2 regions of the Paenarthrobacter sp. MSM-2-10-13 genome follow, and region 1 is predicted to be linked to the other one. Evidence: riboswitches for the same ligand, from Rfam matches in the RefSeq annotation. Region 1 holds a riboswitch; the other holds the start of a gene.
What was found. Region 1 has a riboswitch for cyclic di-AMP ahead of HAV21_RS06875 (NlpC/P60 family protein). Riboswitches for the same ligand answer to the same signal wherever they lie in the genome.
Positions count from the first base shown of each region.

Region 2: linked by a shared signal. The riboswitch ahead of HAV21_RS16455 (hypothetical protein) and the one ahead of HAV21_RS06875 (NlpC/P60 family protein) in region 1 are both predicted to bind cyclic di-AMP.

Region 1 covers NZ_JAAOXO010000002.1:221,612-233,308, reverse strand. The annotation lists gene HAV21_RS06880 (FAD-binding protein) at 1-234, shown strand, start outside; gene HAV21_RS06875 (NlpC/P60 family protein) at 397-1,194, opposite strand; cyclic di-AMP (ydaO/yuaA leader) riboswitch at 1,198-1,389, opposite strand; gene HAV21_RS06870 (copper resistance CopC family protein) at 1,540-2,175, opposite strand; gene HAV21_RS06865 (NCS2 family permease) at 2,291-3,733, shown strand; gene hutG (formimidoylglutamase) at 3,808-4,755, shown strand; gene HAV21_RS06855 (hypothetical protein) at 4,819-5,283, shown strand; tRNA gene HAV21_RS06850 (tRNA-Cys) at 5,501-5,574, shown strand; gene HAV21_RS06845 (hypothetical protein) at 5,734-5,955, shown strand; gene HAV21_RS06840 (hypothetical protein) at 6,081-6,329, opposite strand; gene hutH (histidine ammonia-lyase) at 6,528-8,120, opposite strand; gene HAV21_RS06830 (urocanate hydratase) at 8,121-9,851, opposite strand; gene HAV21_RS06825 (SRPBCC domain-containing protein) at 10,014-10,451, shown strand; gene HAV21_RS06820 (IclR family transcriptional regulator) at 10,459-11,265, opposite strand; gene HAV21_RS06815 (ALF repeat-containing protein) at 11,449-11,697, opposite strand, start outside.
Region 2 covers NZ_JAAOXO010000009.1:99,115-110,811, reverse strand. The annotation lists gene ald (alanine dehydrogenase) at 1-228, opposite strand, end outside; gene HAV21_RS16460 (helix-turn-helix domain-containing protein) at 438-1,652, shown strand; gene HAV21_RS16455 (hypothetical protein) at 1,818-3,170, opposite strand; cyclic di-AMP (ydaO/yuaA leader) riboswitch at 3,173-3,321, opposite strand; gene HAV21_RS16450 (ATP-dependent DNA ligase) at 3,561-4,631, shown strand; gene HAV21_RS16445 (DUF6480 family protein) at 4,713-4,991, opposite strand; gene HAV21_RS16440 (alpha/beta hydrolase) at 5,105-5,908, opposite strand; gene HAV21_RS16435 (hypothetical protein) at 5,911-6,171, opposite strand; gene HAV21_RS16430 (helix-turn-helix domain-containing protein) at 6,208-6,624, opposite strand; gene HAV21_RS16425 (HPr family phosphocarrier protein) at 6,764-7,042, opposite strand; gene ptsP (phosphoenolpyruvate--protein phosphotransferase) at 7,073-8,773, opposite strand; gene HAV21_RS16415 (TetR/AcrR family transcriptional regulator) at 8,903-9,625, shown strand; gene HAV21_RS16410 (PTS mannitol transporter subunit IICBA) at 9,692-11,697, shown strand, end outside.

The DNA.
Region 1 (11,697 bases):
GTAGTAGTGACACGCTGCGCCCAAAGCCAGCTACGGCGCATGCTGGCCGAACTTGGCATTGCAGTCGGACAGAATCTTGCCGCGGCCATGCGGGCCGTGGGAATGCACCTGGTGGGCGTCGGAGACCTCATCACTCCGTCCCCCAAGGAAGTGCTGCGGCAAGCCAAAGCAGTGGGTCAGGCCATCTCCTCCAAGGTTGCCCTGCCGGCGGGTCCCGGCGTCGCCATCGCCTAGGAAGTCCCGCAAGCAAACGCGCTACCACCCCCGCAAGCCAGCCAAGTCCGCCGTCGTACGTCCCGCACTGAACTTTTACGAACAGAACTTAACGCCAAAGGCCGGTGCCTCCGGAGACATAAGTCTTCGAAGGCACCGGCCTTTGAACTGAAGCGTGAGGCTTTATGCGCCAGCGCGTACGTAGGTCAGGGGACCCGTTGCGGTCAACCAGCTGATCGGGTGGATGCCCGTCTGGTTGCCGTTGATGCCACCGCTGATGGCCTGGCCGTTGCCGATGTAGATAGCAACGTGGCCGGACTGGACGATCATGTCACCGGGCTGGGGATCGCTGACGACCTTGCCGTAGTTCATGAACTGCATGGGACCGAGGTCGCCTACGGGGATGCCTGCGGAACCAAGGGCCTTTTCGACCATGGCGGTGCAGTCCTGGAAGATACCGATCTGTGCGTAAGCCGAAGCAACCATGGCTGCGTTGACGCCGCCGGCGGCGGGGGCAGCTGCAGGAGCAGCGGCAACCGGTGCGGGTGCGGCAGCAACAGGAGCAGCAACCGCGGCCTGAGCGGCAACGGGAGCTGCAGCAGCAGCCGTGGTGACAGCTGCCTTCTTGGCTACAGGGGCCTCAACAACGGGGGCCGGCTTTTCGATGACCGGAGCTGCTACGGAAGCAACTGCGGGACGCTCAAAGTTGACGGTAGCCGTTGACAGGGCGGTAACAACCTTGGTGGGTGCCTCGGAAACGGTCTCGGCAACCGTTGCGGGGCTGGAATCGCGCTGAACCGGGGTCTCAGCTGCGTGAGCAGCAATGGAACCGGTCAAAACGAGGCCCGAGGCTGCTGCGATAACAGCTGCCTGACGACCAGCGCCTGAAGCGTTGCTGGCAACTGCCTTCGAGATGGAGATGAACGGATTAGGACGTACGCTGTCCGCCTTACGACGGCCGCGAAGAATGCGTGAAGACATGAAAGAGCCTCTCCCGATGCCTGCGAGGTTAGCTGTCGGATTCGGATGGGAGTCACCCGGCCACTATCTCCCGCTGTTCAGCGAAAGCATCGTGACTTCACCCCAAGGCACGCTCGAAAGCGACCTAAATTGGGTTCCCCGTCTCTGCCGTAGGTTTGTCTGCGAACGGATTCCGGACTGCGGCAGAGCTAGGCAATCAGGCCGGAAGTGCCCGCTACGTGGAACAGGCACAGGAACTACGGTACGCGATGATTCCCCCGAAGTCACATTTAAGTAACGGGAAGTGGGCTTCTGGCGTGTCGCGGTAACCGATTCGAGATATTCGCAGCTACGTAGAAAACCGCGCTATTCCGCGGGAGTATCGGCATCTGGCTCGTTCGAAGCCGCCAATTTTTTCCGTGCGGTAACGGCGAGATAAATTACGAGACCCACCGCCACAACAGCCAGCCCCACAATGCTCCAAGGGAAAGGTTGGGAGGCGTCGGCGGCTGGCTCATTGTTACCGGCAGTCCCTGGTGCGGCGGTGCCCACTGTTGGTACCGCAGCTGAGGAAGCCGAAGCCGCTGGTGAGGCACCCGCCGTACCACTCGCCGACGTCGAGCCTCCTGCGGTGGCTGTGAACGTGAAGGTGCCCTCAATCGGGTGCGAGTCGGAGCTGACCACGCGCCATACCACTGTGAACTCGCCGGCAGGGGCGCCCTCGCGGAGCTTCTGAACGGCCTGGTTGTCGATGATTTCGACCGGACCGTCCGCCCAGTTCTCGCCGCCAGCCGTCACCGTTACGCCCGATCCGATCGCGAGCGGGCGGTTGTTGAACGTAATGGAGACCGACGCCGGGACTTCCGCAACGCGGGCACCGTTGGCTGGCGCTGTGGACTCGGCGACGTCGTGCGCGGACGCCGGTGCCGCTGCAAACAGCAGGGCGGAAGCAAAAGCAAGAGCAGCGACGACGGCGGCCAGAAGCGGGCGGATGGTACGCATGGGGCGGTTTCTCCTAGTGTTGGCTTCCTTACAGACTAGGCGAATCGTTGGGAGGGCCCGCACCGGACAACATAGGATTTGAGAGCAAACTCCCCCTCGATCCCCGGAGACCTTCATGCTTAAACAAGGTTCTGCAGTCGACCGCTACTTCAAGATCTCCGAACGTGGATCCACATATTCGCGGGAAATCCGTGGCGGCTTCGCGACCTTCTTCGCCATGAGCTACATCGTGGTGCTCAATCCACTGATCCTCTCCGGACCCGATTCGAGTGGCGCGTCGCTGGGTTTCACCGCCGTGGCAGCCACCACGGCGTTCGTTGCCGGCATCCTGACCATCCTCATGGGAGCCTGGGCCAAGCACCCGTTCGCCGTGGCCACAGGCTTGGGCGTCAACGCGTTCGTCGCAGTCACGGTGGCATCGCACCCCGGGCTGACATGGCCGGACATGATGGGACTCGTGGTGCTTTCCGGCATCACCATGCTCATCCTGGTGCTGACCGGATTCCGGACTGCCGTGTTCAAGGCGGTGCCCGAAGCCCTCAAGACGGCAATCGTTGTGGGCATTGGCCTCTTCATCGCCCTCATCGGCCTGGTTAACGCCGGTTTCGTCCGGCGCATCCCCGACGCCGCCGGAACCACCGTTCCACTCGGTCTGGGCGTGGACGGCAAGCTCCTTGGCTGGCCCACCCTGGTATTCGCAGTGGGCCTGATCCTCACCATCGCACTGGTGGTCCGGAAGGTCCGCGGAGCCATCCTGATAGGCATCGTTGTGTCCACCGCGCTGGCTGCCATCCTCGAGTTCACTCTCCACATTGGCCCAAGCTTTGACGGCACCAACGTCAACCCCCGCGGCTGGTCCCTGGTGGCCCCCAAACTCAGTGAATGGGGCGCACCGGACCTGTCCCTGATCGGCAAGGCCAACCCGTTCGGCGCCTTTGAGCACCTCGGTTTCATCGGTGCAGCTTTGCTGGCATTCGTGATCCTCCTCAGCATCTTCTTCGACGCCATGGGCACCATGGTGGGCCTGGCCAACGAGGCCGGGACAGTGGATAAGGACGGGAACATCCCCAACGTGGACCGGGTCCTCCAAGTGGACGCGCTCGGAGCGATCGTGGGCGGTGGGGCCTCTGTTTCGTCCAACCAGATCTTTGTGGAGTCCGGTGCCGGGATCGGCGAAGGTGCACGAACCGGGCTCGCCTCGATCGTCACCGGCGCACTCTTCCTGGTTGCCATGTTCTTCACTCCCCTGATCAACCTGGTGCCGTTCGAGGCCGTGGCCCCCGCCTTGGTAGTGGTGGGCTTCATGATGGTCTCCCAGGTGGGCAAGATCGACTGGCAGGACTGGGGCGTCGGAATTCCCGCGTTCCTGACCATCGCGCTCATGCCGTTCACCTACTCCATTGCCAACGGCCTCGGCGCGGGCTTCATCTCCTACGTCCTGATCCGCACCTTCCAGGGCCGCGCCCGCGAAGTCCACCCGCTGATGTGGGCTGTGGCTGCTGCCTTCCTGCTGTTCTTCGGCATCGGAACCGTGGAAGAGCTGCTGGGCGTCAAGTAGCCCAGTCCGGGATTTCAGACACTCCCGGCGCTGGGTCACTGGTTTTTGGGCCCCGCGTCGGGTGTGCTGGAAGCATGGAAACAAGCGCCCCCACCGTTGACGTCAATCCCACACCGTGGACCGGCCGCTTTGATGGGGACGGCGCCGAGCACCGCCGCTGGTGGCAAGCTGTAGAACCCCACACCGTGTCCGGCACCGCAGCAGCCTCGCGCCCCGCCGTCGTGCTTGGTTTCTGCAGCGACGCCGGCGTCCTCCGCAACAAGGGCCGTGTGGGGGCCGCCGCCGCACCAGCCGCCATCCGTGCGGCTCTGGGTCCGCTGGCTTTCCACCTTGCCCGCGACGTGTTCGACGCCGGTGATGTGGTTGTGAAGGACGACTCACTGGAGTCGGGCCAAGAGCGAGCCGGGCGCGCCATTTCGGGACTGCTCGACGCCGGTAACCTCACCGTGGTGCTGGGCGGCGGCCACGAGACTGCCTTCGCCAGCTACCTTGGTGTAGCCGGCTCCGAAGCGGTACGCGGCAAACGGCTGGGTGTACTGAACCTGGACGCCCATTTTGACCTGCGCGACGAGCCGACGCCGAGCTCGGGAACGCCGTTCCTGCAGATGGCCAACGCGGAAGCTGCCGCTGGGCGCGAACTGCAGTACGCCGTCGTCGGAATTTCAGAGCCGAACAACACACGAACGCTCTTCGACACCGCCAACCGGCTGGGCGTGAAGTACCTCCTTGATGAGCTCTGCACGCCGGAAGCCGTGGAAGTGTTCGTTGCTGATTTCCTGGCCGGCGTGGATGTGCTGTACCTGACCATCGATTTGGACGTAATGCCGGCGTCGGTGGCGCCCGGAGTGAGTGCGCCCGCTGCTTATGGCGTGCCGCTGCAGGTGATCAGCGCCATCTGCCGCCAGGTTGCTGCGAGCGGAAAGCTGCTCCACGTGGATGTCGCAGAGTTGAATCCGGAGTTCGACATCGATTCCAGGACCGCGAAGGTTGCGGCCCGCTTGGTCAACACCTTGCTTGCCTAGATTTTCCCCGCCCCTTTTCCAGCCTTCCTCTTCCACTTAGCCTGTGGGGAGGGAAGGACGGCAATGAGCGCAACTCCTGTGCAGGACAAGTGGGCTTGGGTAGCCGGGCCGGTGGCTGTGGCCCTGGGACTTGCAGCGCACATGGTGGCTGGCGGCAGCGCTCCGGCCATCCCCGTCCTCGTGGCCTTCGCCGCCATCGGTGCTTTGGCTGCCCAGGTTATTGCCCGTTGGATCCACGGGCCTCTGCTGTTGTTGCTGGCGTCCGGGGTGGCGCAGCAACTCCTTCATTTCGGCTTTGCCGCGTTCGGGGGCTACTTCCCCGGCAACGGCTTACTGGATCACCTGCACGGCGGCCAAGACCTGGCGGACGTGCCCGCCGGGGCAGCCGCCAGCGGGGGCAACGTTCATCTCCTTCTCTACACGCACATGGCTGCTGCCATCCTGACGCTGCTCCTTGCTGCGGGAGTTTCAAAGCTGGCGGCACCGAAACGTGATAGGCCGCTCGGGCGGGCAACCCAAAGCCTTTAAACAACCATCGGGAGGGTGGACCAGGCGGACGCGCCGATCTCGGTTTTCCACTTACCCAGTGAGACTCCCAACGAGCACGCGATTTTGCTTCCTAATGAGCCTTTTACGATGCTTACGGCTTCACGGGCAGCAACCTTTAGCAACGGTTCGTAGCCCTGCGAAAGGCGGGGACACCAACTTTGCCCGGCCCGCGTTCAGGCACCTAGTGTCGTTTGCACGTGGTGTACCCAAGAGGCCAGGGAGCTGCCTGCAAAGCAGCGTACGCGGGTTCGAATCCCGCCACCACGTCCATGGGTTCAAGAGGGCGCCCCCCCTTCGCGGGATGTCACCAAGGCGGGCTCCAGGCGGAGACCCACGTCACTCGCCTGCCGGTCATCTTACAAATTTTCAGGTCCGGCAACTATGATTGACGGGTCGCCCTCGCATGCGGCACGTAATAGGAGGCCCCCAATGACCCCTGCAATGACTGCAGAACGCGAAATTCGCCTGTCCTTTTCGAAGGCAGACGAGATCCACGACGGACTCGACCGCGCCGTGGATGCCCTGATCGAAAGCGCAGCAGCGGATGCTAGCTGTGGAATTCTGGTGACCCGGCACGAGCCCGGCACCTACACCGTGGCTCTGGACGAATCCGTTCCCTTCGGTCAGACCCGCGAAGTCCTCGCCGCCTGATACACCCAACGTATTCTTAGGCAGCGACGCCAAAAACCGGGGCCCGTTCCTTTCCGCTTCTACTACCCGCGGAAGGGAACGAGCCCCGGTTTCTGTTAAACAAGTACCTCGGGCGGAACTGCCGCCTACGCCCGGCGGAGAGTGACGCCGTCGGACTTCATGAACAGTTCCTTGCCCTCTTCGGTAACGCCCGGCCCGGAGTGCTCGAGCCACACCACGTTGCCGCTGCTGGATACTTCCTCGATCAGACCGGCGGCAATCACGTGGGCGTATTTGACCACTTCCACCCGCTCGCCAACTTTCAGCGTCTTCCAGTCGGTAACCGTAGCCGTGTGAGCGCTTCGCCTGGACAGGACTGCTCCGCGTGCCTTCATTGAACTTCTACCCCTTTGTGGATGTTCTCTGTTGTGTATTGAGTTATTGAACGGTTGACCGTCAAGCCCACGACATCGTTGGCGTGGACGTGACGTACACCATAAGTTCTACTACATTTGCCACGCCCCGGTGATTGCGTTGCGAACAAAGACCGGGACGTGACAAATATGCCCATCAAATGAGCGTTTTATTCGACGTCAGGCCAAAATCCCGACGGCGGATTCGGCGGCCGCACGGACCGCACCGGAGCCAACCAAACGGTCAGCCGCTTCCAGTTCCGGCGACAGGAACCGATCGGTGCCCGGGCCCTGAACCACGTCACGAAGCACCTCAAGCACGGCCGTGCCGGCAGGCCCAGGGGTGAGTTCGCCGTCGGACAACTGCGTCCGCATGTCAATGGCGCGGGCGCTGGTGACAAGCTCGACGGCGAGCACCCGGCGGAGGTTCTCCACGGCCTTGCGCAGCTTCCGGGCAGCGTGCCAGCCCATGGATACGTGGTCTTCCTGCATGGCGGAGCTCGGGATGGAGTCCACCGATGCCGGAACAGCCAGGCGTTTGTTGTCCGAGACGAGGCCGGCCTGCGTGTACTGGGCAATCATCAGGCCGGAGTCCACGCCGGGATCCGCGGCGAGGAACGCCGGGAGACCGTGTGAGCGGGCCGGGTCCAGCATGCGGTCCGTGCGGCGCTCGGCGATGGAGCTGAGGTCCGCGACGGCGATGGCCAGGAAGTCCAGGACGTACGCCACGGGTGCGCCGTGGAAGTTGCCGTTGGAGGTGACGCGGCCGTCCGGGAGGACCACAGGATTGTCGATCGCTGCGGCGAGTTCGCGGGAAGCCACCAGCGCTGCATGGTCCACGGTGTCGCGGACAGCACCAGCAACCTGCGGTGCGCAACGCAGTGAGTAGGCGTCCTGCACCTTGGTGTCGTTGATCCGGTGCGAGGCCACGATGGGCGAGTTGGACAGCACGCGGAGCATGTTATCGGCGCTGGCTGCCTGGCCCGGGTGCGGCCGCAGTGCTGCGTGAAGCTCCGGCAGGAACACCTGGTCTGTACCCAACAGGGCCTCTACGCTGAGCGCGGCGGTGACGTCCGCCGTCGCCAGCAACATGCGGATGTCGGCAATGGCCATCAGCAACATGCCGAGCATGCCTTCAGTGCCGTTGACGAGGGCCAGGCCCTCCTTCTCGGCGAGGGTGACCGGCTCGATGCCGTGCTGGGCGAGCAGCTCAGCAACCGGAGGCTTGCCAGCGGTTCCGTACAGTTCGCCGTCGGGTCCTGTTGCTTCGCCTTCACCCATGAGGACCAAGGCGCAGTGTGACAGCGGCGCAAGATCGCCGGAGCAGCCCAGCGAACCGAACTCGCGGACCAGCGGGGTGATGCCGGCGTTGAGCACGTCCACCATGGTCTGCAAGACCACCGGACGAACACCCGTGCGGCCCGATGCCAGGGTCTTGGCGCGGAGGAACATGATGCCGCGGACCACTTCGCGTTCAACAGCCGGGCCCATGCCAGCAGCGTGGCTGCGGATCAGCGACTTCTGCAGCTGGGTGCGGAGATCGTTGGGAATGTGGCGGTTTGCCAGGGCGCCAAAGCCTGTGGAGATGCCGTAGGCGGGGACATCGCTGGTGGCCAGGTCATCAATGTGGGCACGGACCTTGGCCACGGTGTCCAGGGCATCCTGGGAGATGGTCACCTTGGCGTCGTGGCGGGCGACGGCGACGACGTCTTCCGGGGTTACGCCGCTGGAGCCGAGGGTGACGGTGAGGGGTTCATGGGTAGTGATAGTCACTTACTTGCCTTCGTTCATAGGAATACGGACGCCGCGTTCGTTGGCGACCTCGACGGCGCGGTCGTAACCGGCGTCGACGTGGCGAATGACGCCCATGCCGGGGTCGTTGGTCAGGAGCCGTTCAAGTTTCTCCGCGGCCAGGTCGGTGCCGTCAGCGACGGAGACCTGTCCGGCGTGCAGGGACCGGCCGATACCAACACCGCCGCCGTGATGGATCGATACCCAGGTGGCACCGGAGGAGGTGTTGAGCAGGGCGTTGAGCAGCGGCCAGTCAGCAATCGCGTCCGAGCCGTCAGCCATGGATTCGGTTTCCCGGTACGGGGACGCCACGGAACCGGAGTCCAGGTGGTCACGGCCGATCACGATGGGGGCCTTGACCTTGCCCTCTTTCACCAACTGGTTGAACAGCAGGCCGGCCTTGGCGCGTTCGCCATAACCGAGCCAGCAGATACGTGCCGGCAGGCCTTCGAACTCCACGCGGTCCGCGGCGGCGTCGAGCCACTTGTGCAGGTGCTTGTTCTCCGGGAACAGTTCCTTGATGGCCTTGTCAGTCACTGCAATGTCCTCCGGATCACCGGACAGGGCAACCCAGCGGAACGGGCCGAGGCCCTCGCAGAACAGCGGACGGATGTAGGCCGGAACGAAGCCGGGGAACTCGAACGCACGCTCGTAACCGCCCTTGCGGGCCTCGTCACGGATGGAGTTGCCGTAATCGAAAACTTCGGCGCCGGCATCCTGGAACTCCACCATGGCCTGTACGTGGCGGGCCATGGAAGCCTGGGCCTTCTTGGTGAACCCTTCCGGGTCAGCTTCGGCTTCGGTGTGCCACTCGGCTACCGTGATGCCCTCGGGCAGGTAGGAAAGGGGGTCATGCGCGGAGGTCTGGTCGGTGACCACATCAAAAGTGATCTCCCCAGCCTTGTGACGGCGGAGCAGCTCCGGGAACACCTCTGCAGCGTTACCGACGTAGCCAACAGACCAGCCCCGGCGTTCCTCCTTGGCCTTCTGGACCTTCGCGATCGCGGTATCCAGGTCCGTTTCGACCTCGTCCAAGTAGCGCTTGCCGGCGCGGCGACGCAGGCGGGTTTCGTCGACGTCCACAATCAGGCAGGCGCCATCGTTCAGCGTGACGGCCAGCGGCTGCGCGCCGCCCATGCCACCACAACCACCGGTCAGGGTCAGCGTCCCCGCCAACGGACCTTCGTTTGAGCCTTCAGCAGCAGGCGCCGGGTGACGTCCTTCCGCAGCGAGCTTGTTTCCGACGGCGGCAAAAGTTTCGTACGTGCCCTGCAGGATGCCCTGGGTCCCGATGTAGATCCAGGAGCCAGCGGTCATCTGGCCGTACATCATGAGGCCCTCGGCTTCGAGGCGGCGGAACTCGGGCCACGTTGCCCAATCCCCCACCAGGTTGGAGTTGGCCAGCAGCACACGGGGAGCCCATTCGTGGGTGCGGAACACACCCACCGGCTTGCCCGACTGCACCAGGAGGGTCTCGTCCTTCTCCATGGTTTCCAGGGTCCGGGTGATCGCATCAAACGCGGCCCAGGACCGGACTGCACGGCCAGTTCCGCCATAGACCACAAGATCGTCCGGACGCTCAGCGACCTCAGGATCAAGGTTGTTCATCAGCATCCGCAACGGCGCTTCGGTCTGCCACGACTTGGCAGTGAGTTCAGTACCCCGGGCGGCCTTGACCGGACGGGCACCAGTGGTGAAATCGGCGGGTGCCATGGTGACTCCTTCGTCTGTGGGAAGTAGGTGGTGGAAAGATCTTCTGCTTCTACTAAAGCCCCTTTATCACACGGCCGGAACGGCTTTTGGAGTGGCACCGTCCGGGATTACAGACATCTCCAACCTCTCGCATTTGCGCCACAATGAGCGCATGCTGGACCCATGGGAACCTACCGAGTAACAACGCTCGTCGCGGCACCGCCTGAGCGGGTTTTCGCAATGTGGACAGACCCGGACCGGTTCAAGGAGTGGATCGGTGGGGTCACCCGGGTGACTGACCGCGTCGGTTCAATGGATGAGGCAGGCAGCCGCTACACGGTGTGGTTCGGCAGGATGAAAAGCCCCACCGAAATCCTCGCAGTGGAACGGCCTTGGCACATCCGCACGCGGTTCGGCAATGCGATCCTCAAGGGCGAGTCTGATGTGCGGTTTGCGGCCGAGGGCGACGGCACCCGTATCCGGCAGGAGTTCGTGACCCGCGGATTCGTCGCGGCCATTGTCGGGCGGCTTTTCGCCATGGGCTCCTACAAGGGCAGCTTCAAAGGCGAACTGGAGACCTTCCGCAAACTCGTGGAGAAGGAAACCACGGGGCGAAGCTAGCGCCAGGTTAGGCTCCAGGCCGCCCGTGGATCCGCACCGATAGTTCGTCCGCCGCTTTCCGAATGCGCGCGGCAAGGACCGGCCATTGCTCAGCAGGCACTTTGTCCTCAAGGAACGTGACGGCGACTGCCGCCGTCGGCCATCCAACATGGTCCGTTACTGCGGCGGCGATGGAGCAGAATCCCGGCGTGATTTCGCCGTTTTCCGTGGCGTAGCCGCGCTGCCGGACCTGGTCCAAGTGCGACGACAACGCCGAATACTTCATGATGGGGAACTCCACCTCATGTCGCGAAGTGAAGGCGGCGGCATTCGGATACAGCGCACGAACCTGCGACTTTGGCAGGGCGGCAAGGATCGCGCGGCCCGACGCCGTGAGGTGGCTGGGCAGGCGGACCCCGACGTCGGTCACCAGGCTGGGGCGGTTCTTGGCGCGTTCCTCCACAATGTAGAGCACGTCACGGCCGTGAAGCACCGCCAAGTGCGCGCTCTCGCCGATCACGTCCACCAGGGCGGCGAGCATCGGCCGGCCCAGCCGGGACAAGGGTTCCTGGCGCGAATACGCCGAGCTGAGTTCGAAGGCGCTGATGCCTAGCCCGTAGCGCTGCTCTTCATGCAGGTGAAGGACGAACCCGTTCGCCTCCATGACGCCGAGCAAGTGGTACACGCTGGATCGCGGCAGGCCGAGCGCGGTGGCAATGTTCGACGCCGCCATGGGACCGCGGCGCGAAGCCAACAGTTTCAAAATCCTCAGCGTATTTTCGGCCGCCGGGACTTTGGACGTGGCTTTTCCTGGTGCGGTTGGCGTGGTTGTCATGGTTCCTCGCTGCTCGGGCTGCTTGCGGGATTAGTCCGGTGTATACAGGTACCGCTGTCCGGTATCCCGTACTCAAGCGTGCACCCTCGGAGAGTCAATCACCAGCGCGAATGCATTGATCGGTGTCTGGGATGCCGGACTCCCTTAGCGAGCCCGAACCTCTACCCCTAGGCAACGCGGCCCTTACGCGGAAGCGGCACCCTTACGCCGAAGCAGGAACGTGATGGCTCCGGCCGCAGCCAAGACCAGCGCCACGATGAGGCCAATGGTCCAGCCGCTCATTCCGGCAGACGAAGCGGCCAACGGGGTGGCTGCCTCCTGCGATTGCGAATCAACCGAGGCGGCATCATTGTCAGCCGACGCGGCCGGCGGCACTGAAATGCTGGGCATGGCCGACGGAGTTGCCGCAGGTGTTGCCGCCGCTTCGGCTGG
Region 2 (11,697 bases), on a different contig from region 1:
TTCTTTGACCTTCATGACCATGTCTGCGCGGGCCCAGACATCGTCGGCTTCGTTGACGATTTCTGCGCCGGCGATCGAGTATTCCTCGTCGGTGATGCCCGAGCCGAGGCCTGCGCCGCGCTCAACCAGAACGGAGTGTCCGTGGGTGCGGAACTCGTGGACGCCGGCAGCCGTGATGGCTACGCGGAACTCGTTGTTCTTGATTTCTTTGGGGACACCGATGATCATCTGTGGGCTCCATCGTTAGCGGGCTCTTCGGCCGAAAAATGTGTTGCGGGCTGTGATTCCAGAATAAATCCGGCTGTGAGGCAGGCGACATGGAGTCGGAACAGCCCGCACAGGAAAACCCTGTGGATACAAGGATCCTAGCCGGGCAAGTTCGACATTTGTCGAGCACTGAAGCGTCAAGTGTCGCCTGCTGTTGGTACGCTTTTCCGATGCAGCAGGACGTGGAACAGATCGTTGAACGGGTGGCTTTGAAGCTGGGCCGCGGGCTCTCCCTGGAAGACCTCGACGGCGTTCTCCTCGCCTACAGCTCCAACCAGTCCCACGCCGACCGCGTCCGCGTGAACTTCCTCCTGAGCAAGCGGGTACCCAGCGACGTCAGCGCATGGCAGCTCGCTCACGGCATTGCCACGGCGGTGCGACCCGTGGTGGTTCCAGCCAACGACGAACTGGGCATGTTGGGCCGCGTCTGTGTCCCCTTGCTGGTGCGCGGTTTCCGCGTGGGGTACTTGTGGGTGCAGCTTGACCTTGAAGAACAGAGCGCGACGGCGATACTCGCCGAACTGCCAGGCGTGCGGGACGAGCTGGACCTGCTGGCGGGCTTGCTCCTTGATTCCAACACGGCTGAATCGGAGTTCCGGCGACGGCGTGAACAGGAGTTTCTCTCAGCCTGCGGCGGCGAATCCAACGCTGTGGCCGCCGTCGCGGGTTGGAAGGAAATCCAGGGCCGCGGTCCGTGGCAGCTGGTGACTATCCTCGACCCCGATGGCGCGAGGTCCGACGTCGATCCCATTGCAGCTACCCTGACGCATCGATCTGCCGCGCTGCAGTCCACCATTGGCGTGAACGCCGCGTTGTTCAGCGCCGGAACGGAGACGCATTCCGTTGTGTTGTTCCGCGAGTCGGGCGGCCGGGCGGACCATGCCCAGGTTTTGGTGCACTATCAACTGGAGCTGGCCAAACGCGCAGGCCGCAAAGTGGACAGGGTAATCCTGGGGATCAGCGAACCATTCCAAGTTATCCGGCAGCTGTCCGGTGCGTACCGGCAAGCGAAGGTTGCTGCCCAAGCGGCCGCAGTAGACCTCCCTTTGGGTGAGCTCGTGGACAGCCGAACTGTTGGCGTGTACCAGCTGTTCGATCGTTTGGTAGCACCGGGCGGTTGGGATGACACGGGATCTGTGCATTTCAGGGCACTCGAGGACCACGACAAAAACGGCGAACTCCTGCCCGTCCTTGAATTGCTCTATGACAATGACGGCTCGGTTCAGGACGTCGCCGCCAAACTTCATCTCCACAGGAGCAGCATCTACAACAGGCTCGGCCGGATCCGCCAGCTCATCGGTGCTGATCCGTTGAGTGGCGCGATCCGGCTCGAGTTACATGCGGCCCTGAAGGCCAGGCGTTGGGCAGTACGGCCACGGATCTGAGCCTGCTTCCCCTTGTAAGTACGAAGTATGCGGTGTTGCCTTAGGAGCGCCGCAAACGCTGGCAGCTCCAGCGCCCCATCCGCCGACGAAACGTGGCAGTCCGGCTGCTGCTGCAGTACCGGCTATGCCACCCCGCATGGGTGGACGTACGCGGCAGGCGGGTGCTCAACCGAATACCTTCTGTGCGGCATCGAGGATGTCCTGAAGTGCCGATTCACTGGGCTGCGGTGCTGAGGCAGCGGTCGGGTTGCCCGGTTTCGGCTTGGACGTCGGCGTTGCAGTATCCGTCGGCGTTGGAGTCGGTGTGGGAGTCGCAGTTCCTGTGGGAGTCGGGGTCGGTGTGGGGGTGCCCGTTGGCGTCGGCGCAGGCGGTGTAGTGATGGTGTCCGACGGCGGCACGTCGCTCGGCGCGGGGGCCGGCTGGGTGGGTGCCGGGCTGGTGGCGCCAGGAACTGCCGGGACTGCGGACGAGCCCGCTGACGGGACCCATACCGGGTCCGCGAGCGAAACCTGTGGGGTGGGAGTCGACGACGGCGACACCGCCCCGGGTGCCTCCGCGATTGTCGCGGGCTGGCCGGCCTCGGAGGAAGCCGTTGCCCCTGTTGCTGAGGATGGCGTGGTGGCCGATGGCGACGACGCCGTGGTGTAGGAAGCCTTGGGCCCGGGCGATGCCGAACCCGAGGTGCGGCCTTCGCCCCCGCCGGCTTCCTGCGACGGGGTTTCCTGGCCGAAGAACGGAAGTTCGAGGGCCGGCCCCAAAGCGCCGGCTGTCAGCACGAGGCCAAGGGCCCCCGCCACCACGGCCATGCGCTGGCTCATGTGTTTGACCGAAGCCGCCTTGCGCAGGGCGGCCTGTGGTTCGCGGCCGAACGGCTCACGGCCGAACGAGGATGTGGCGCCAAAACCGGACTTGGTGGTGGGCGCAGCGGCTGGCTTTCGAACGTCCCGGCGGCTAGCCAATGATGCCGAGGCTGTAGCGGCTGCGGCCACCTGAGCCGGAGACTTGCCGCGCGGGGACTCAGCGTCCTTGCGCGGGGACTCCGTGGGTTCCGGCGTGCGCGCGGACTCATCGCGGGCAGTGACTACGGGAATGGCCGCAGTTGCGGGTTCCGGCGTTGCAGGCTGCACTACTGGAATAGCCGTGGTGGCGGGTTCCTGGCTACTGGATTCCCGTGAATCGGGTTTCTGGCTGGCCGGCGGAACGATGGGGATGGCTGCGGTAGGTGGTCCCGGTGTGGTGGACTTCGGAGCTGCCGCCGATTCCTCGGGCGCGAGTACGGCCCGGGCTGCACGCTCGCGCTCGGCTGCACGGATTTCCGCACGCGTGGTGGGTTTCACCGCGGCGGGCATGGCCGCCGTGGCGGGTTCCGGCGTCGTGCTTGACGTTCCGCTGACGGCGGCGGAATCTGCCGGCGCGTTGTCAAGGAATCCGCTGGGTTGGGCCCGACGGCGTCCGGTTGGCTTGGTGCGCTCGCCTTCAGTCTGGGCGCGGCGCGGCTGATCCATGGTTGGGGACATGGTGGTTGCCTCTCAACGCCTTCGAGGTTAGCTGTCGGGTTCGGACGAGGCCGTCCGGCCGCGCAAGGCGGCTTCACCCCAAGGGCTTGTGGGTAACAAGCCCGGGAACCTGGGTCCCCCGTCTCTGCCGCGGGTCTGGCGGATCCCGGATTGCGGCAGAGCTCGGCGTCAATCCGGAAGCGGCCCAGCGGAGATATGGGTCGCCCTACGACGGTACATGAGCCGGAAAGTAAAGTCACATTAATGTAACGGGCGGTAGTTCAGCCTAAGCGGTAGGCTTCTAGCGCTTAGGCTTCGGGGCCGGTGCTGGGCGGCACTCGCTGGGCCGCTCGACCAAGATATCCCTGGCCAACACTAGCTTCGGCGCGCACCGGCGGGTAGACATTGTCTATGGACCTGCCTGTGATGCCACCCGTCTCGCCCATGCTCGCCAAATCCGTTCCGACCATCCCCGAAGTTGGGCACTATGAGCCCAAATGGGACGGCTTCCGGACCATCGTCTTCAAGGACGGCGACGAGATCGTCCTGGGCAGCCGCAACGAGAAGCCCATGACCCGCTACTTCCCCGAGGTGGTGGATGCCCTCAGGAAGAACCTGCCGGACAAATGCGTGATTGACGGCGAAATCGTCCTGATCGAGGGTGGCCGGCTCGAATTCGAGGTGCTCCAGCAGCGGATCCACCCCGCCGACAGCCGCGTCCGTATGCTTGCTGAGAAGACCCCGGCGTCCATGATTGCGTTCGACATCCTCGCGCTAGGCGATCAGAACCTCATGGACAAGCCGTTCTCCGAGCGCCGGGCCATCTTGGAACGTGCGCTCGCCGAGGCCGAGCCGCCTGTGTATGTGACTCCTGCGGTGACTGATCTGGAACGGGCACAGGAGTGGTTCGTACAACTGGAGGGCGCGGGCCTGGATGGTGTGCTGTCCAAACCACTGGATGGGGCGTACCTCCCGAACAAGCGGGTGATGTTCAAGACCAAACACGAGCGCACGGCCGATTGCGTGGTGGCTGGGTTCCGCTGGCACAAGACCGCGAAAGTAGTGGGCTCCATGCTGCTTGGCCTGCACGATGACACCGGCCGGCTGCATCACGTGGGAGTAGTGGCATCGTTTCCCATGGCCAAGCGCGAGGCCTTGGTGGCTGAGCTTGAGCCGTATCAGATTGAACTCGACCAACACCCGTGGGGCGAATGGGCCAGGCAGGACGAGGCTGCCGGGGGTTCACGCATGCCGGGCGCCCAAAGCCGCTGGAGCGGGGGCAAGGACTTCTCCTTCGTGCCCCTGCGCCCCGAGCTCGTGATCGAAGTGAAGTACGACTACATGGAGGGGGACAGGTTCCGGCACACCACGCAGTTCCGCAGGTGGCGGCCGGACAGGACCCCCGGGAGCTGCACGTACGCGCAGCTGGAAGAGCCCGCTGAGTACGATCTCGGGGAGATCCTGAAGCTACCGAACACCTAGGGCGTTGCCAACCCGCTGTTACGTCGCTGGCCAGCAACGAAACAGCGGGTTAGCGACGTAACAGCGAGGCTTGCAGCGTAGTTACTCGTGGTGGCCTTGGTCGCTGCTCATGCTGCCTTCGGCCGGCGGGGTTTCTCCCGGAGGAACTCCACCGCCGGGCTCCAACCCTGTGACGTTGCCGTCCAGGGGGTCCGGGTTGGCGGAGGCTGCGGGATCCTCGTCCTCGTCCTGGCGCATATCGGGATCTTCGTGGATGCTGTCGGCATCGGAGGTCGTGTCATAGGATCCTGTGGCGAAGGGTCCTGTGGCGCCGGTGGTGCCGAAGCCCTGGGTCTCTTCAGTTGAGTCTTTGTCAGTCACGATCAGCCCTTTCGTAAGCAAACTTACTAATGCGCTTGCTCCGTCAGCCTAGCCGGGACGCGGCTACCCGACAAGCGGCACCCACGCCAGGTGCCGGCGTCGTGCGTCAGTGTTTAGCGGTGCGGAGTGGTAGCGGTGACGAAGCTCCGGATGGCATCCGCCACAGCCTTGGGACGCATGTGCTGCGCCACGTGCCCGACGCCCGGAATCTCTACCAAGCGACCCTGTACCACTGTCCTGGACAACCGCAGTGACCAATCCGGGCCCGCCACCTGGTCGCGGCTACCGCGCAGGACCAGCAACGGTACCTGGATGCCGGCCAGCCTTTTCTCCGTGGGGTATTTCATCATCACCGGCAGCTCGGTGAGGTACCAGCGCGGGCCGCAGCGGAAGTAGTCGGACATGACGATCGCGTTGGACGTGGGACTCTCGCGGAGTATTCCGTCGAGGGTCAGGGCCAGCGACTGCCGCCACACATTTTTATGCCGTGAATCCACCACGGGACCCATCAGTACTAACTGCTTGACCTGCTCGGGGGCGCGCAGGGCCGCCTCGATGGCAAATTGCGTACCCATCGAATGCCCCACCAACACGTAGGAGTCGATGCCACACGACGCGAGTGTATCGGCAATGAACGCGCCGTAGTCCTCCACTGAGAGCTGGCGACCGGGCTTGGGCGTCCCGCCAAAACCGGGCAGGTCCAGCGAGTACGTCGGTGCGCTCGCCGCGAGAACAGCATGCAACCGCGCCAGGTATCTATGCGACACCCCGATCCCGTGAATCAAGATGTACGCGGGTTCGCTCCCCGGCTCTGCGCCCGGCTCCGGCGCAGGCGAGCCTTTCGTCCAATGGATCCTGCCGGTCAGGCCTAAGGCCTGGACGTCGGCAGAAAGCAATCCTTTTGTGTCCCCTGGCATCTTCACTCGTTTCCCAACCGTTGCAGGAACACCGGAGCTCCGGGTCCGCTCACTTCATCGCTCCCGATCGGCCGCCCTGACACCGCAAGCAGTAATGCGCTGAGTACGGTGGCCCCGTGCTGGGCGGGGTAGTCGCGGCGGATGCCGGAGCACAGGGACGGCGTCTGCCATTGCGCTGGCTCAAGCGGTTCGAGGTCTTGGATCAGCGCACGACGCTCCTGGTGCACCACGGGCCAAACGGTCGAAGGGGAGCTTTTTGCCATACCGCTATTGAACAGCATGCTGGTGATGTGGGTTGGCTAGCTCTGGGAATCGGTGACGTCGTCTGCCGTGGCCGCTTGGGCTTGCTGCTTTTTCTTCTGCGTTGCCAGCCATTCAATGATGGCGGCCTGCCGGATGCGGCGATGCGTTCCCCGGTACTCCACCGGGATTTCGCCGCGATCTGTCATGTTGCGCAGATAGGTGTGGGAGATGCCGGCAAGCTCAGCCGCTTGTGAGGTGGTGAGCATTTCCTCCACGCTGCTCACCGTCACCGTTTCGCCGCGGCTCAGCCTGGCGAGGAGGTCGACGACGGCGTCCCTCGCCTCGGTGGGCAGGCGGTGGACCGTGCCATCTACGAACACGGTGATGTCATCGCTGTCTTGGAGGGAGCGTGCCAGATTCCGGGCGTCGTCGGCGGGCAAGCCGGGGGTGACGCGGGGAGCTATCAATGCCATGGCAGAAGCCTAGCGCGTGGCTCACGTTGGACCGTCGCACACCGCGTCCAGCATCCATTGAGACGGATCGCTGCACCTTAGACGACTCCTATCGTCTAAGGTGCAGCGAATCGTCGTACCGGCCCAACCCGGCGAGCAGCTACTCTGCGTCCAAGTCCGTCTCCAGCAGCTTGACCAGTGCGTCCAGCGCGGCGTCGGCTCCGTCCCCCTCGGCCCGCAGCACCACTACGTCACCCTTGGCAGCGCCGAGCGTCATGAGCGAAAGGATGCTCGCGGCGTCGAGCGCGTCATCGGCGGGTTCGCCTTGCATGGCAATGGTGACCTCCACGGGCTGCTCGCCTGCAGCCTCGGCGAACAAGGCGGCGGGGCGGGCGTGCAGTCCGGAGCGGCTGGCGATGGTGGCTGTGCGTTCGGGCATGGATTTCTCCTAAAAGTCGGAAGCGAAAAGTTAGAGGCCGAGTTCTTCGAGTACGGGGAGTTTGGCGCGGACCCAGTCGCGGGCCTCAAGAGCGCTCGGAGCAGACAAAGCGAGCCGGGCCAGTTCCTGCGCCTGCTCCAGTGTCACCGTTTTCAGCACGGTCCCGACGGCGGGCAGGGAGCGCGCGGTCATGGACAGTGTGGTGACACCCAGCCCGGTCAGTACGACGGCGAGGGCAGGGTCGGCGGCAGCCTCACCGCAGACGCCCACGGGCTTGGGGTCGCCTTCGCGGCCGGAGCTTTCCTGCGCCGCACCTTCAACGGTGAGCTGCACGAGCCGGAGCACGGCAGGCTGCCACGGGGTGTTGAGTTCCGCGAGGGGTCCGAGCTGGCGGTCGGCGGCCATGGCGTACTGGGTGAGGTCGTTGGTTCCGAGGGACGCGAACCCGACTTCGCGCAGCACGGTGGCGGCGGTCAGCGCAGCGGAGGGGACCTCCACCATCACGCCTGGGGTCTGGATTCCGGCAGCTGCGCAGAGTGAAGCGAAGCGGCCGGCTTCGGCGGCCGTTGAGATCATGGGGGCCATGACCCACACATCGGCGTCGGATTCCGAAGCTGCCCGGGCAATGGCCTCGAGCTGGCGCTCCAAGACACCTGGTGTGGTGAAGTCGGTGCGGTATCCGCGAACACCCAGTGCAGGGTTGGGTTCGGTGGCATCCGTGAGGAAGGGGAGTGGTTTGTCGGCGCCGGCGTCGAGCGTGCGAAGGACAACTTTCTTGCCCGGGAACGCGTCAAAAACGGCCTTGTAAGCCGCGGCCTGCTCCTCCACGGAGGGCTCGGTGTCTCGTTCAAGGAAGCAGAATTCGGTGCGGAACAAGCCAACACCCTGGGCGCCCAAAGCGGCAGCTGCCACGGCGTCCTTGGCTCCGCCGACGTTGGCGAGGAGCGGCACCAGGTGGCCGTCCGCCGTCGTGCCGTTTCCGTCGAATTCGGCGAGCGTGGCGGAGGTTTCCGCCCACGCCGTCGCTGCAGCGCGCTGCTCCTCAGAGGGTGAAACAGCGACGAAACCAGCTGCGCCGTCCACGTAGACCTCGGAGCCGTCGGCCACGGAGTCAACGCCATGTGCAGCCACCACGGCGGGCAGGCCGAGTGAGCGCGCAATAATGGCCGTGTGGGACTGCGGGCCGCCGCCCGAGGTCACCAGAGCAAGGACCACGGCGGGATTCAGTGTTGCGGTGTCCGCCGGTGCGAGGTCCTCGGCCACCAGGATGAAGGGCGTGTCCGAGGCCGGAATACCTGGAGCGGGGACGCCGCGGAGTTCGGCAACGATGCGGGCGCGCACGTCCAGGACGTCGGTGGCGCGCTCGGCCATGTAGCCGCCCAGGTTGTGCAGCATTTCGGAGACGGAAGCGCCGGCTTCCCAGATAGCCCTTTCGGCCGAGGAGCCGGCATTGATCAGCTTCGCGGCCGACTTCAGGAGCATGGTGTCCTTGGCCATGAGCGCAGTGGCTTCGAGGACGGCTTTGCCGTCGCCGGAAGCACTGTCCGCGCGTCCCTTGAGTTCGTCATGCACCGCCTGCGCAGCCGCTTTCAAACCCGCGACGGCGTCTTCCGGACTCACGTCCGCTGCCAAACGCTCTCCCGACGGCGGTTCGCTCACCGGCTTGGGCATCTGGCGGACGGAACCAATGATGCGGCCAGGGCTTACCCCTACTCCTTGGAAATTCTGCACTGAATCCTCTGTTCCTGCTTGTTGGTTCAGGCCCGCCGGCGACGGCACCGGGAGCCTCGAAAACTAGCCTACAAAATTCCTTTGTGAGCCACTTCATATAGCAACGCTATAGGTGCTAGGGTAGCGGTTATGAGTTTCGATGACCAGCTTCCGCCCAAAATTCGGTTGCTTCGCGCAGCTGCCGAATTGCTGGCGAATTCGGAGGGGTCAGCGGTCTCAACGCGCCAGATCACCAAGCTTGCCGGGGTCACGGCGCCAACGCTCTACCACCACTTTGGCGACAAGGAAGGCCTGTTCGACGCCGTCGTATCGGCCGGATTTGAAGAGTATGTGGCGGGGGAGCGGGATTTTGCACCGTCCGGGGAGCCCTTGGAAGACGTCCGGCGGATGTGGGACAACCACGTCCAGTTCGGGCTGAGCCAACCCCATCTGTATTTGGTGATGTTCGGCAATATCAGACCGGAAAGCCGGCCGGCAATCGTGGCCGATGCTGAAGCGCTTCTGGAAGAAATGCTGAACAAAGCCGCTATCGCCGGTCAGATCAACGTGCCGCCCCGCGAGGCGGCACGCAGCATTCTGGCCGCCAACGTGGGCGTCACGCTCATGCTGATCGCAGAACCGGTGGAAGAACGGAACCTCGAGCTCTCAACGATGACACGGGACTCCATGATTTTCGCCGTCTCCACGGACACCGCCCGTGGCGCCGCAGCGGACGACTCCGGTAAGTCGTCCGTGGTTGTTGCGGCAATCGCCCTGAATGCGGCACTGCAGGCCTCACATTCGGACCAACTTTCCAGCTCTGAATTGAAGCTGTTCCTCGAGTGGCTTCACCGCATTTCCAGCAGCTCCTAAGGCTGTTCTCTCTCGATCTATATCGACTGACCCCGCGCCGCAGCGGGACACACGTTAGGAATTCACATGGCAACAGAGACCGTTGCGAAGCCCCGCACCAGCGCCCGCGTTGGTGTCCAAAAGTTCGGAACATTCCTGTCCGGCATGATCATGCCCAACATTGGCGCCTTCATCGCCTGGGGCCTCATCACTGCCCTGTTCATTGAGAAGGGTTGGATTCCCGTAGCCGAGTTGGGCGGCTTCGGAACCAATGCCGAAGGCGAACCCAACGGCGGCATCGTCGGCCCGATGGTCACGTACCTGCTTCCAATCCTGATCGCCTACACCGGCGGCCGGATGGTCTATGACGTCCGAGGCGGCGTGGTGGGCGCCATTGCCACCATGGGCGTGATCGCGGGTACAGACTCTCCCATGTTCATCGGTGCCATGATCATGGGCCCGCTGGGTGCCTGGACCATGAAGCAGATCGACCGGCTCTGGGACGGCAAGATCCGTCCGGGCTTTGAGATGCTGGTCAACAACTTCTCCGCCGGTATTTGGGGCGCAGTGTTGGCGCTGGGCGGTTTCTACGGCCTTTCCTATGTTGTTAAGTGGTTCACGGACCGTGCTGGCGAGGTTGTGGAGTTCCTGGTCAATAACGGCCTGTTGCCGCTGACCAGCATTTTCATCGAGCCCGCCAAGGTCCTGTTCCTCAACAACGCCATCAACCACGGCGTGCTTACTCCGCTGGGTATTCAGCAGTCGCTGGAACAGGGCAAGTCCATCCTGTTCCTGCTCGAAGCCAACCCCGGCCCGGGCCTCGGCATCCTGCTGGCCTACATGTTCTTCGGCCGCGGTGCAGCCAGGGCTTCGGCTCCCGGCGCAGCAATCATTCACTTCCTCGGTGGTATTCACGAGATCTACTTCCCATACGTGCTCATGAAGCCCATCCTGATCCTCGCTGCGATCGGTGGCGGCATGACGGGCATTGCCACTATGGCCGTCACCAATTCCGGCCTCGTGGCTCCGGCTGCCCCGGGTTCGATCATTGCCGTGTTGGCACAGACATCCCGTGACAGCTATGTGGGCGTCATCCTGGCGGTTGTTTTGGCGACGGCCGTGTCCTTCCTCATCGCTGCGGTTATCCTGCGTACGTCCAAGAACAAGGGCGAGGATGATCTCTCCGCAGCTACCTCGCGCATGGAGGCCATGAAAGGCAAGAAGAGCTCCGTCTCCTCTGCCCTGACCGGTGAGAGCGCCGGCGGCCAAGTACGCGCCGGTGCCCAGGCTGGCACTGTCCTCACCCGCCCGGTCCAGAACATCGTGTTCGCTTGCGACGCCGGCATGGGTTCCAGCGCCATGGGTGCCTCGGTCCTGCGCAACAAGATCAAGGCGGCCGGCTTCCCGGACGTCAAGGTCACCAACTCGGCCATCGCCAACCTCAACGACAACTACGACGTTGTGGTCACGCACCAGGACCTCACCGAACGTGCCCAGCCGAGGACGGCCAGCGCCGTTCACTACTCGGTGGACAACTTCATGAACAGCCCCAAGTACGACGAAATCGTGGACCTGGTCCGGAGCAGCAACAGCGAAGGTGCGGCATCTGAAACAGGCGTAACGCCCGACTCAGGCACGACGACGGAGCCCGCCGCCGGCGTACAGCCCGCCGCAGCTGCCACAACAGCAGCCCCCGCCCATGGTGCGCATGCCGCTGAGCCGGCCCCCGCCGCAGGCGGTAAAGCAATAGACGGTCAACCCGTTGAAGGTAAAGGTGTCCTGCTCCGCGAAAGCGTGGTCCTGAATGGAACTGCGACTGACCGGGACGCCGCGATCGATGAAGCCGGAAAGCTCCTGCTGGATCGCGGTGCCGTGGATGTCAGCTACGTCCACGCCATGCACGAGCGCGAGGAATCCGTGTCCACGTACATGGGCAGCTTCCTGGCGATCCCGCACGGCACCAACGATGCCAAGGAACACATCAACCACTCGGCAGTGTCCATCATCCGCTACCCGGAGGGCATCGACTGGGGCGGCAAGCAAGTGAAGTTTGTGGTGGGCGTGGCCGGTATCAATAACGAGCACCTCCACAT